Regions from separate parts of the Kutzneria sp. NPDC052558 genome, predicted to be linked through region 1. Evidence: riboswitches for the same ligand, from Rfam matches in the RefSeq annotation. Region 1 holds a riboswitch; each other region holds the start of a gene.
What was found. A riboswitch is a leader RNA that binds a small molecule or an ion and turns the genes downstream of it on or off. The one in region 1 is predicted to bind cobalamin.

Region 1 (3,267 bases):
GCTTGGCGCTGGTGACCAGTTCCCAGATCTGGCCGCGCACGGTGGCGAGCTTGGACGGGTCCAGGGCCTGCACGGTGGCGTACTCGTCGAGCAGCTGCTCCAGCTTGGCCATGTCGCCGTAGGTGTCGGCGCGGGCCATCGGCGGGATCATGTGGTCGACCACCGTGGCGTGCGCGCGGCGCTTGGCCTGCGTGCCCTCGCCCGGATCGTTGACGATGAACGGGTAGATCATCGGCAGGCTACCGAGCACCGCGTCCGGCGCGCAGTCGTCGGCCAGGCCCAATCCCTTGCCCGGCAACCACTCCAGCGTGCCGTGCTTGCCAAGGTGCAGCACCGCGTGCGCGCCGAACTCGTGCTCCAGCCAGCGGTAGGCGGCCAGGTACTGGTGCGAGGGCGGCAGGTTCGGGTCGTGGTAGATGGCCACCGGGTTCTCGCCGAAGCCGCGCGGCGGCTGGATCATCAGCATCACGTTGCCGAAGCGCAGCGAGGCCACGTAGATCTCGTCGTCGGTCACGTAGAGCTGGCCGGGGGCCGCGCCCCAGTGCTCGGCGACACCGTCCTTGAAGGACTGTGGCAGCGCGTCGAACCAGGTCCGGTAGGTGGCGGCCGGGACCTTGATGGCCGCGCCGGACATCTGCTCCTCGGTCAGCCAGTCCACGTCGTGCCCGCCGGCGGCGATCAGCCGGTGGATCAGCGTGTCGCCGTCCAGTGTGGACACATCGAGGCCGCCGAGGTCGTAGCCCTGCTCGGCCATGCGCCGCAGCAGGATCACCGCCGAGGCCGGCGTGTCCAGGCCGACCGCGTTGCCGACCCGGGCGTGCTTCGTCGGGTACGACGACAGCACGATCGCGACCTTCTTGTCCTTGTTCTCCAGGTGCCGCAGCCGCGCCAGCCCCACCGCCGTGCCGGCCACGCGGGCGGCCCGCTCCGCGTCGGCCACGTACACCGGGATGCCGTCCGGGCCGTTCTCCTTGAAGGAGAAGGGAACCCCGATCAGCCGGCCGTCGAACTCCGGGATCGCAACCTGCATCGCCGCGTCCATCGGCGTCAGCGCCGCGTCCGAGTCCCGCCAGGTCGCCCGGGACGACGTGAGGCAGAGTCCTTGTAGGACCGGGATGTCCAGCTGCGCCAACGCCCCCGCGTCCCAGGCGTCTTCATCGCCGCCCGCGCTGGCGTCCGCCGCCACCGCCCCGCCGGCCGCCAGCACCGTCGCCACCACCGCGTCGCAGCGGCCCAACGTCTCCAGCAGGCCATCCGACTCGTCGCCGGCCAGGCCGCGCAGGGAGCCGCAGAACACCGGCAGCACGTTGGCCCCCGCCGCCTCCACCGCGTCGGCCAGTGTGTCCACGAACGCCGTGTTCCCGGCCAGCGCGTGCGCCCGGTAGAACACGATGCCCACCGTCGGCTTGCCCTCCTGGCGCCGCCGCTTCCCGTGCACGCCGAACACCGGGGTCCGCGCCGGCGGCTCGAAGCCCTCGCCGGTCAGCAACACCGTGTCCGACAGGAAGTTGGCCAGCTGGCCCAGGTTGGCCGGGCCGCCCTCCACCAGGTAGGCAAGCGCTTGCGTGGCCACCCCCGCCGGCACCGTCGAGGCCGCCATCAGCTCCGCGTCCGGCGTCGCCTCCCCGCCCAGGCACACCACCGGCTTGCCGCCGGCCAGGACCGCGTCCAGGCCCTCCTCCCAGGCCCGCTTGCCGCCCAGCAGCCGCACCACCACCAGGTCCGCCTCGGCAAGCAGCCCCGGCAGCTCCTCGACCTCCAGCCGGGCCGGGTTGCCGACCGTGTAGTCGGCCCCGCTGGCCCTCGCCGCCAACAGGTCCGTGTCTGCCGTCGAAAGCAGCAGGACGCGCGAAGTCATCAGCCGTACCCTCCTCGGGGTCCCGCGCCCCGGGTAGAGACATCACGGCCGGTGGTGGAGTGTCTGGCTTTCACAGTGGCGCGACCGCCCCGGACTCCCACCGGGTTCCTCGCTCCCACCGCCGTCTGGTCCGACCCAGCCTAGCCACCCCCCGCCCCCACCCAGCCCCAGCGAGAGCATCTTCGCGCTTGGAAGGGGGCTTTCCTTCACTCGGAGTGGAGGAAAGCCCCCTTCCAAGCGTCAGAGTCAGAGTCAGAGACAGGGCTTGTGGCCGACGCCGCCGTAGGAGAGGTGGACCTTGCCCTCGTTCTGCTCGCTCCACTCCGAGCGCCACTGCCGCACCGGCACCACGCCCGGCGGCACCAGGTCCAGGCCGGTGAAGAACTTGGCGACCTCGCCGTACGGCCGGGGGTGCAGCTGGGCGCTGATCTGCCGGTAGATGCCCTCGACCCGGCTCACCCCCGGGAGCTGGTCCTCGGGCACGAAATCGACGGTGGCGTGGGACAGGGCCAGGAAGCTGCCGGGGGCCAGCGCGGTGCGGTACGCCTCGACCAGACCCTGGGGATCGTCGTCGTCGGGCAGGTAGTGCAGCACGGCGATGGCGATCAGCCCCACCGGCCGGGAGAAGTCGATCATGTCGCGGACCGCGGGCAGGTTCAGCACCGAATCGGGGTGGCGCAGGTCGGCCCGCACCGAGGCGACCAGCGGGTTGGCGCCGAGAATGGTCCGACTGTGGGCCACCGCGATGGGCTCGTTGTCCACGTAGACCACCCGCGCGTCGGGGGCGAGGCGGTGGGCGATCTCGTGCACGTTGCCCACGGTCGGAATGCCGGAGCCGAGGTCGAGGAACTGGTCGACGCCGGCCTCGACCAGCGCGGTGACCGCCCGCCGCAGGAAGGACCGGCTGGCCCGCATGCCGTTGGCCACCTCGGGCATGGCCTGCACGGCCTGCTTGGCCGCCCGCCGGTCGACCGCGAAGTTGTGGGCCCCGCCCAGGAAGTAGTCGAGGATCCGGGCCGGGTTGGGGCGGTCCAGGTCGACGTCGGCCGGTATCCACCGAGGACGGTGCATCGGCGCGACCCCTTCCCCTAGATTCACCCGATCGTGTTAATGGTGGAGGTGGCCCCGGTCGGTGTCCACCGCGCACGGGTCACGAACACGCAGGCATTTTGTCGGATCACCGCGCGTTGCACCCGTTGGTCCAGTCCCGATGGGCGCGGTTGGCGGTCACGCAGCGTCACAAATGCTGATCGCCATCAGCGAACGCAACTTCGGGAACACATCCGAGCTCCAGTTGGTTGAGCCAGTACGACTCAACCTTGGAGGAAGACGTGAGCGAAACACTGGCACTCCCGGTGCTCCCGCTGGACGACGTGGTCGTGCTGCCCGGCATGGTGGTGCCGGTCAAG
Region 2 (3,267 bases), on a different contig from region 1:
CCTGGCCGCCGCCGGGCAGGGGCAGCAGGGTGTCGCCCATCGGCCCGCAGTTGTCGATGACGACGTCGGCGAAGTCGTGGAGGTGCTTGCCGGACGGGTGCCGGGACTCGACGGCCGTGGCGTGGGCCAGCGACGTGAAGGCGATCAGCCCGTGTCCCCGGTCCTTGACGAGCGAGGCCATTTCGACGGTCGAGCCGTTTCCGCCGGAATTGGAGGCGATGACGAAGAGGTCGTTCACGTGCGGGGCGGCGAGTTCGTACACGCGGTGCGCGATCGCCGGTTCGCGCTCGGTGTGCGGGCCGAGCGAATCGGCCGGATCGCCGCCGTAGGTGACGACATCGCGCAGCGCCAGCCGGTTGGTCGGGATCAGGCCGCCGGCCCGGCCGGCGATCTCCATCACCAGGCCCTGCGAGTGGCCGGTGCCGAACGCCTGGACCACGCCGTCGGCGAGCACGCAGTCGGCCACCAGGGCGGCGGCGGCCGAGATGGCGTCCCGCTGGGTGGTGACCAGCTGGTCGATCAGGTCCTTGGCCGCCGCGACGAACTCGTCCTGGCCGATCGACATCCGCCACACTCCCTCGTTAGAGGATTTCGACACCAGCCAACATCACGTTAACGGCAAACCGGACCGGGGACACGACTGCATCAGAGGTACAACAGCGCGTTGACGGCCGCCGTCGCCAGCGCCGCGCCGCCACGTTCACCCCGGTTGGTCAGCGTGGGCGCCCCCGACGCGCGGATCGCCCGCTTCGCCTCGACGGCGCCGACGAACCCGGCCGGCAGCGCGATGACCAACGCCGGCCGGTTTTCGCCGGACCGGCAGCGCGCGGCGAGTTCGGTGACGATCGACACGTCCTGGCCGATCGCCCACACCGCGCCGGCTGGTGCGTTTCGGACGAATTCCTGAATTCCGCCGGTCGTCTCGGCGACGACGGTCGCGGGTCGGCTGGTGATGCCGACAGCGACCATCCGGACGTCGGCGATCACCGGCGCGCCGTCGGCCAGGGCCTGCCTCCCCGCGGCGAGCGCCTGTTCGTCGACCAGCAGATCGCCGGCCCAGGTCGGGTCGGCGGTGGTGTGCACGAGCCGCTCGACCACGGCCCGGGACAACGGCCCCAGCCCGGTGGTGTCGACACGTCGACGGAGGATTTCGTACGACTCCGACTCGATCGGATGAGGCACTCGCGGCACGTCCGGACTTCCCCTCTGCTGGGTCGTTTCACACCGTAGTCGGCGGTGTCGGCGCGCCGACGCGTCAGTTAACCTGCTCCGCGAGCGTGGTTACGGGAAGCCGGTGTGAATCCGGCGCGGTCCCGCCACTGTGACCGGGGAGTTGTCCCGCAGAGCTACAGCCACTGGGCGGCGTGCCGCCCGGGAAGGCGCGGCGACGGCGGCGATCCGGGAGCCAGGAGACCGGCCACGCGACCGACACGCGTCGCACGGAGGATGTGATGGCTGGCAGCGGGCTGCGCCCCGGGCGGTCCCCGCGGTGATCTCACCCGGGCTGATCTCTTTTGTCGGCGCCGGTCCCGGCGCGGCTGACCTGATGACCTTCCGCGGTGCCGACCGACTGGCCAGGGCCGACGTCGTGGTGTGGGCGTCGTCGCTGGTGCCGGCCGAGGTGCTGGCGCACGCGAATCCGGCAGCCGAGCGGCACGACTCCGCCGGCATGACGCTGGAGGACGTGCTCAAGGTCTACGCCGACCATCCGCACGCCGCCGTCGTCCGGCTGCATTCCGGCGATCCGACCGTCTACGGCGCGATCGGCGAACAGATCGAATGGTGCCGGCGGACCGGTCGGCCGTACGAGATCGTGCCGGGCGTCGGATCGCTCGGCGCCGCCGCGGCGGCCGTTGGTTGTGAACTGACTTCACCGACGATTGCGCAGTCAATCGTGTTAACACGCCTCGCCGGGGGGCGGACGGCCGCGTCGATGCCGGACAGCGAGACGGTCGCCTCGTTCGCGTCTCATCGCACGACGATGGCCGTTTACCTCTCGACGCAGCGTCCCGAGCAGTTGCAGGCCGAGCTGCTCGCCGACGGCGACGGCTACTCCCCCGACACTCCGGCGGTCGTCGTCGCCAAGGCGACCTGGCCGGACGAGCGGATCGTCAGCACGACCGTCGGCGAGCTCGCCGCCGACCTGCGGGCGTCCGGCATCCGGACGGCCGCGTTGGTGCTCGTCGGCGAAGCGCTCCGCGACGACCGCGAGGTCCAGCGCACGAGGCTGTACGACCCGGCCTACTCGCACGGCTGCCGACGACGGTCGGTCGAGGGCACCACGGAGGGTCGGCCGATTCCGGTGGAGAAGCGGAGGCTGCCATGACCGGCGTGCTCACCATCGTCGGTCTCGGTCCCGGCGACGCACGACACCGCACGCCGGCCGCGACCGAGGCGATCGCCGACGCCGAGGCCGTCTACGGCTACTCCGCCTATATAGAGGTGTGCGACGACATCCTCCGGCCGGACCAGTTCGTCGTCCGCGGTCGCATGACCGAGGAGAGATTGCGAGCCGAGCAGGCCGTCGACGACGCCGCCGCCGGCCGGCGAGTCGTGCTCGTGTCGTCGGGCGACGCCGGTGTGTACGGCATGGCGACGTTGGCCTTGAGCAAGGCGTCCGAAATCGAGGAAACCGTCCGTCCTGAGGTTCGCGTGCTGCCCGGCGTCACCGCGGCGCTCGCCGCCTCCGCGCTCGTCGGCGCCCCGCTTGCCCACGACTTCGCCTGTCTGACGCTGTCCGACCTGCTGACTCCTTGGGAGGAAGTGGAGCGTCGGCTCCGCGCCGTCGCCGACGCCGACCTGGCTATCGCGCTCTACAACCCCCGGTCCAAGGGCCGGCCGTGGCAGCTCGACCGGGCTCGTCAGGTCCTGCTCGAACGACGCGCGCCGGCCACACCGGTCGCCCTCGTCGCCGACATCGCCCGCGACGGGCAGCGCGTCGAGCTCACCACGCTCGCCGACCTCGACTGCGACAAGGTCGGCATGACCACCACCGTGCTGGTCGGGTCGTCGACCACCCGGCGGTTCGGCGACTGGCTGGTGACTCCGCGGTCGGCAGCCGGCAAGGGCGCGGCACGAGGAGGCGCGGACGACCAGGATTCCGCCGACCGGGCCGCGGCCGACCGGACCGCGGCCGACCGGACCGTGGCTGAACGGGGCGCCGGGTGACCGTGCACCTGGTGGGCGCCGGTCCCGGTGATCCCGGTCTGCTCACCTGCCGTGCGGTCGAACTGCTCAAGTCCGCCGAAGTCGTCGTCTACGACCGGC
Region 3 (3,267 bases), on a different contig from region 1:
AGCGCGACCGCATGATCGGCGACCAACTGGCCCAGGTGGTGCCGGTGCGGGAGATGGCCCGCCTGAACCGCTCGTTCCTGCGCCGGGCCGTGCTGTTCCTCATCGACAACGGCATCCGGCAGTTCCTCGACATCGGCTCCGGCATTCCCACCGTCGGCAACGTGCACGAGGTCGCCCACGAGGCCGATCCGTCCTGCCGGGTGGTGTACGTGGACTACGAGCCGGTCGCGGTCGCGCACAGCCAGTTGATCCTGCGTGACGACCCCAACGCCGTGATGGTGCAGTCCGACCTGCGCGACCCCGAGCGCATCCTCAACGACCCCGAGACCCGCCGGATGCTGGACTTCGACCAGCCGATCGGCCTGCTCATGGTCGGGGTTTTCCAGTTCATCGCCGACGCCGACGATCCGGCCGGCGTGATCGCCCGCTACCGCGACGCCCTGCCGTCGGGCAGCTACCTGGCGCTGTCCCACTTCACGCCGGACAACATGGAGGAGGGCATGGCCAAGGCGGTCGGGGTGTTCCAGAACAGCGCCGAGCCCATCCACCCCCGCACCCACGCCCAGGTCACCGCCCTGTTCGACGGCTTCGACCTGGTCGAGCCGGGCGTGGTCTTCACCGCCAACTGGCGCCCCGAGTCCGCCGCCGACCAGGGCGACGACCCCGAGCACTCCGGCATCTACGCCGGCGTGGCCCGCAAACCCTGACCCCGCCGGGGTTCAGAGGAGTTGGGCGGCGGCGAGCATGCGGGCGCGGCGGACGTCGGGGTCCTGGTGGGGGCAGCTGGCGCAGGGGGCGAAGCCGGCGTGGTCGATGAGGCAGCAGGAAACCCGGCGCACCAACGGCTTCCCCTCGATCGGCACGAAGCGAGCCGGCGGCAGCGGCCGGCCCATCCCGGCCACCAGCCAGGACGCCTGCTCGACGCCACGGGCCGGATCGCCCAGATCCCGCCAGGCCCGCAGCAGGCTGTTGGCGACGGCGTCGGTGGTGATGGCCCACAGCGGCGGCAGCCGCACCCCGGACACCGCCGACAACGTCTCCAGCACCGGCTCCAGCGCGGCCCGCAAAGCCGTTGGCAGCAAGGCGACTTCGGGCAGCAGACCGCCGGGGTGGACGTTCACGACGCGGCCGTCCTCGCCGACGTGCACCCGCAGGCGGTCCAGCGCCGGGTCGGCGGCCAGGTCGATCTCGGCCAGCCGGGTCAGCAGCGAGGTCAGCACCACGCTGCTGGTGCTGTACCACCACAGGGTGCCGGCGACCCGGTTGTCGTCGGTGGACCACCGGCGGCGGTTGTCGGCCAGGAACCGCCCCATCTCGGCCGGGTCGGTCAGCGCCGTCCCGGGCAGCATCCGCTCAGCCATGGAGGAACTTCGCCAACGCGACCGCGGAGTCCACGTCCCGCCCGTCCGACACCCGGTTCGCGTACGGCAGCACGAAGAACCGCCGCTGCGCGATAGCCGGCAGTCCGGCCAGTTCCGGCCGCCCCAGCAGGAAATCCTCCATCTGCCGCGCCTGTTCCTCGTCGGCCGCGTCGATGGTGATCACCTCCGGCGCCCGCGCCACCACTTCCTCCCAGGACACGTGGATCCAGCTGTCCTGGACGTCGGTGAAGACGTTCACGCCGCCGGCGTGCGCGATGATCGCGTCGGGCGCGGCGAAGTGCCCCGAGGACAGCGGTTGCTTGTCCCCGCGGCAATCGTAGTGGAAGACCTTGGTCGCCACGGGGGCCTTGGGCCGGCCGGCCCCGGCGACCGCCCCTAGCAGAACCTGGGGCGTTCGCACCTCCCAGAGGATGGCATCACCCGGCCGGGTGGAACCGCCGAGAATGCGGCCGATCAGCACCGAGAGCGTGTCGGTGACCGGCAGTGACACGGGGCCGAGCAGCACTCCGGCCAGCAGGGCAGGACCAGGACAACGACCGAACCGGAGAGCAGCGCGGAGAACCGGGCCCGCTCGCCGGACGGCGCGGCACCGCGCGCAGGCATCGACAGCCGGCCCTCCATCACCTCGTGGACGCGCCTTGCCGTGCCGTGGCGGGCCTCCTGGCTGACGGGTGGTGCGTGCGGCGAGCGGCCTTCCCAGGCGGTGAAAAGCCCAGTGACCCATGCGTTCTCGCGCACATCCCGACCACAGTGGCGAGTGCCGCTCCGGTCTGGCGGCGGATTCCGGTCACCACGGCCCGGTCACGGTAGGCAGCGCCCGTCAACACTGTCAACGTGACCTGGTCGGGGGATGCTCCGGTTGACATCGGTGCGGTCGGTGGGGAGCATTCGCGCAGGCGAGTCGGGGAGTGAGTGGTGACCCAGCTGCGTCAAGCCGAAGTGGTGCTGCCGGTCGCCGAGAGCGGCCAGGACAGCCCGGGCTCGGCCCTTGGTGCGATAGGCGCGGTGCCGTGGCCGCGGCGGACGGCCCGACCCCGGGACCCCCGTCCGGTGCCGGCGGTGGTGCTGGAGAACGACCTGTTGATCGCGACCGTCCTCATCGGACAGGGCGGTCGGCTGCATTCGTTGTGGCACAAGCGGGAACACCGGCCGGTGCCGTTCTGCTCGCCGGCCTTCCAGCCGGCCAGCGGCGGGCCGGTGTTCGCCGCGCCGGTGCACGGCGACACGCTGCGGGTGTGGGAGTGGGACACCGCGCGCGATCTGCCCTTCCAGGTCGACTTCGTGCTGGCCGACGGGGAGTCGCTGCGGGTCGACACCAAGGTGCGCGACCCCCGCGGGCACACCGAGTGGGACGAGGCGCCGCCCGGCGAGCTGATCGCCGCCGGCTCGGGCTGGGGCGCGCTGGAGCTGACCCGCCTGGGCGTGCTGCTGCCGGCCACGCCGTTCACCGGCCTCGGCGCGCCGCAGCGGCCGTGGCTGGAGTTGTTGCACGGCAACATGATCGCCTCCGACCCGGAGCAGCCGCCCGGCCGCAGCCTGGTGTCCGCGCCGTGGCGGGCGATGCTGGAGGCGGCCCCGGAGAACTGGCTGACCGCCTACCACCTGGGCGTGGCCCGCTGGCACGCCAGGGAAAGCGAGGCGGCCGTCGCCGCATGGCGGCGGTCGATCGAGCTGGCCGTCTCGCCGTGGGCGCTGCGCAACCTGGCCGTCGCCGAGTTCCGCGGCGGTCACGTCCGCGAGGCCGCCGAACTGCTCACCGCCGCCGCCTGGTCCACTCCCGCCGTGCCGGCCCTGTCCGTGGAGGCCGTCGACCTCCTCCTGGCCGCCGGCCAGGCCGACGAAGCCGCCACCCTGCTACGCAGAGTCCCCACCTGACCCCACCGAC

Region 2: linked by a shared signal. The riboswitch ahead of cobM (precorrin-4 C(11)-methyltransferase) and the one ahead of cobN (cobaltochelatase subunit CobN) in region 1 are both predicted to bind cobalamin.
Region 3: linked by a shared signal. The riboswitch ahead of ACIG5F_RS04495 (ABC transporter substrate-binding protein) and the one ahead of cobN (cobaltochelatase subunit CobN) in region 1 are both predicted to bind cobalamin.

Annotation. Positions count from the first base shown of each region.
Region 1 covers NZ_JBIUAG010000015.1:81,501-84,767, reverse strand. Annotated here, with positions in the region: gene cobN (cobaltochelatase subunit CobN) at 1-1,858, opposite strand, end outside; cobalamin riboswitch at 1,823-1,967, opposite strand; gene ACIG5F_RS26370 (SAM-dependent methyltransferase) at 2,111-2,929, opposite strand; gene lon (endopeptidase La) at 3,190-3,267, shown strand, end outside.
Region 2 covers NZ_JBIUAG010000002.1:242,620-245,886, forward strand. Annotated here, with positions in the region: gene ACIG5F_RS04095 (sugar isomerase domain-containing protein) at 1-565, opposite strand, end outside; gene ACIG5F_RS04100 (precorrin-8X methylmutase) at 646-1,191, opposite strand; cobalamin riboswitch at 1,262-1,437, shown strand; gene cobM (precorrin-4 C(11)-methyltransferase) at 1,490-2,326, shown strand; gene cobJ (precorrin-3B C(17)-methyltransferase) at 2,323-3,168, shown strand; gene cobA (uroporphyrinogen-III C-methyltransferase) at 3,165-3,267, shown strand, end outside.
Region 3 covers NZ_JBIUAG010000002.1:319,489-322,755, reverse strand. Annotated here, with positions in the region: gene ACIG5F_RS04505 (SAM-dependent methyltransferase) at 1-707, shown strand, start outside; gene ACIG5F_RS04500 (Fe-S oxidoreductase) at 720-1,361, opposite strand; gene ACIG5F_RS04495 (ABC transporter substrate-binding protein) at 1,354-1,872, opposite strand; cobalamin riboswitch at 2,038-2,167, opposite strand; gene ACIG5F_RS04490 (hypothetical protein) at 2,298-3,257, shown strand.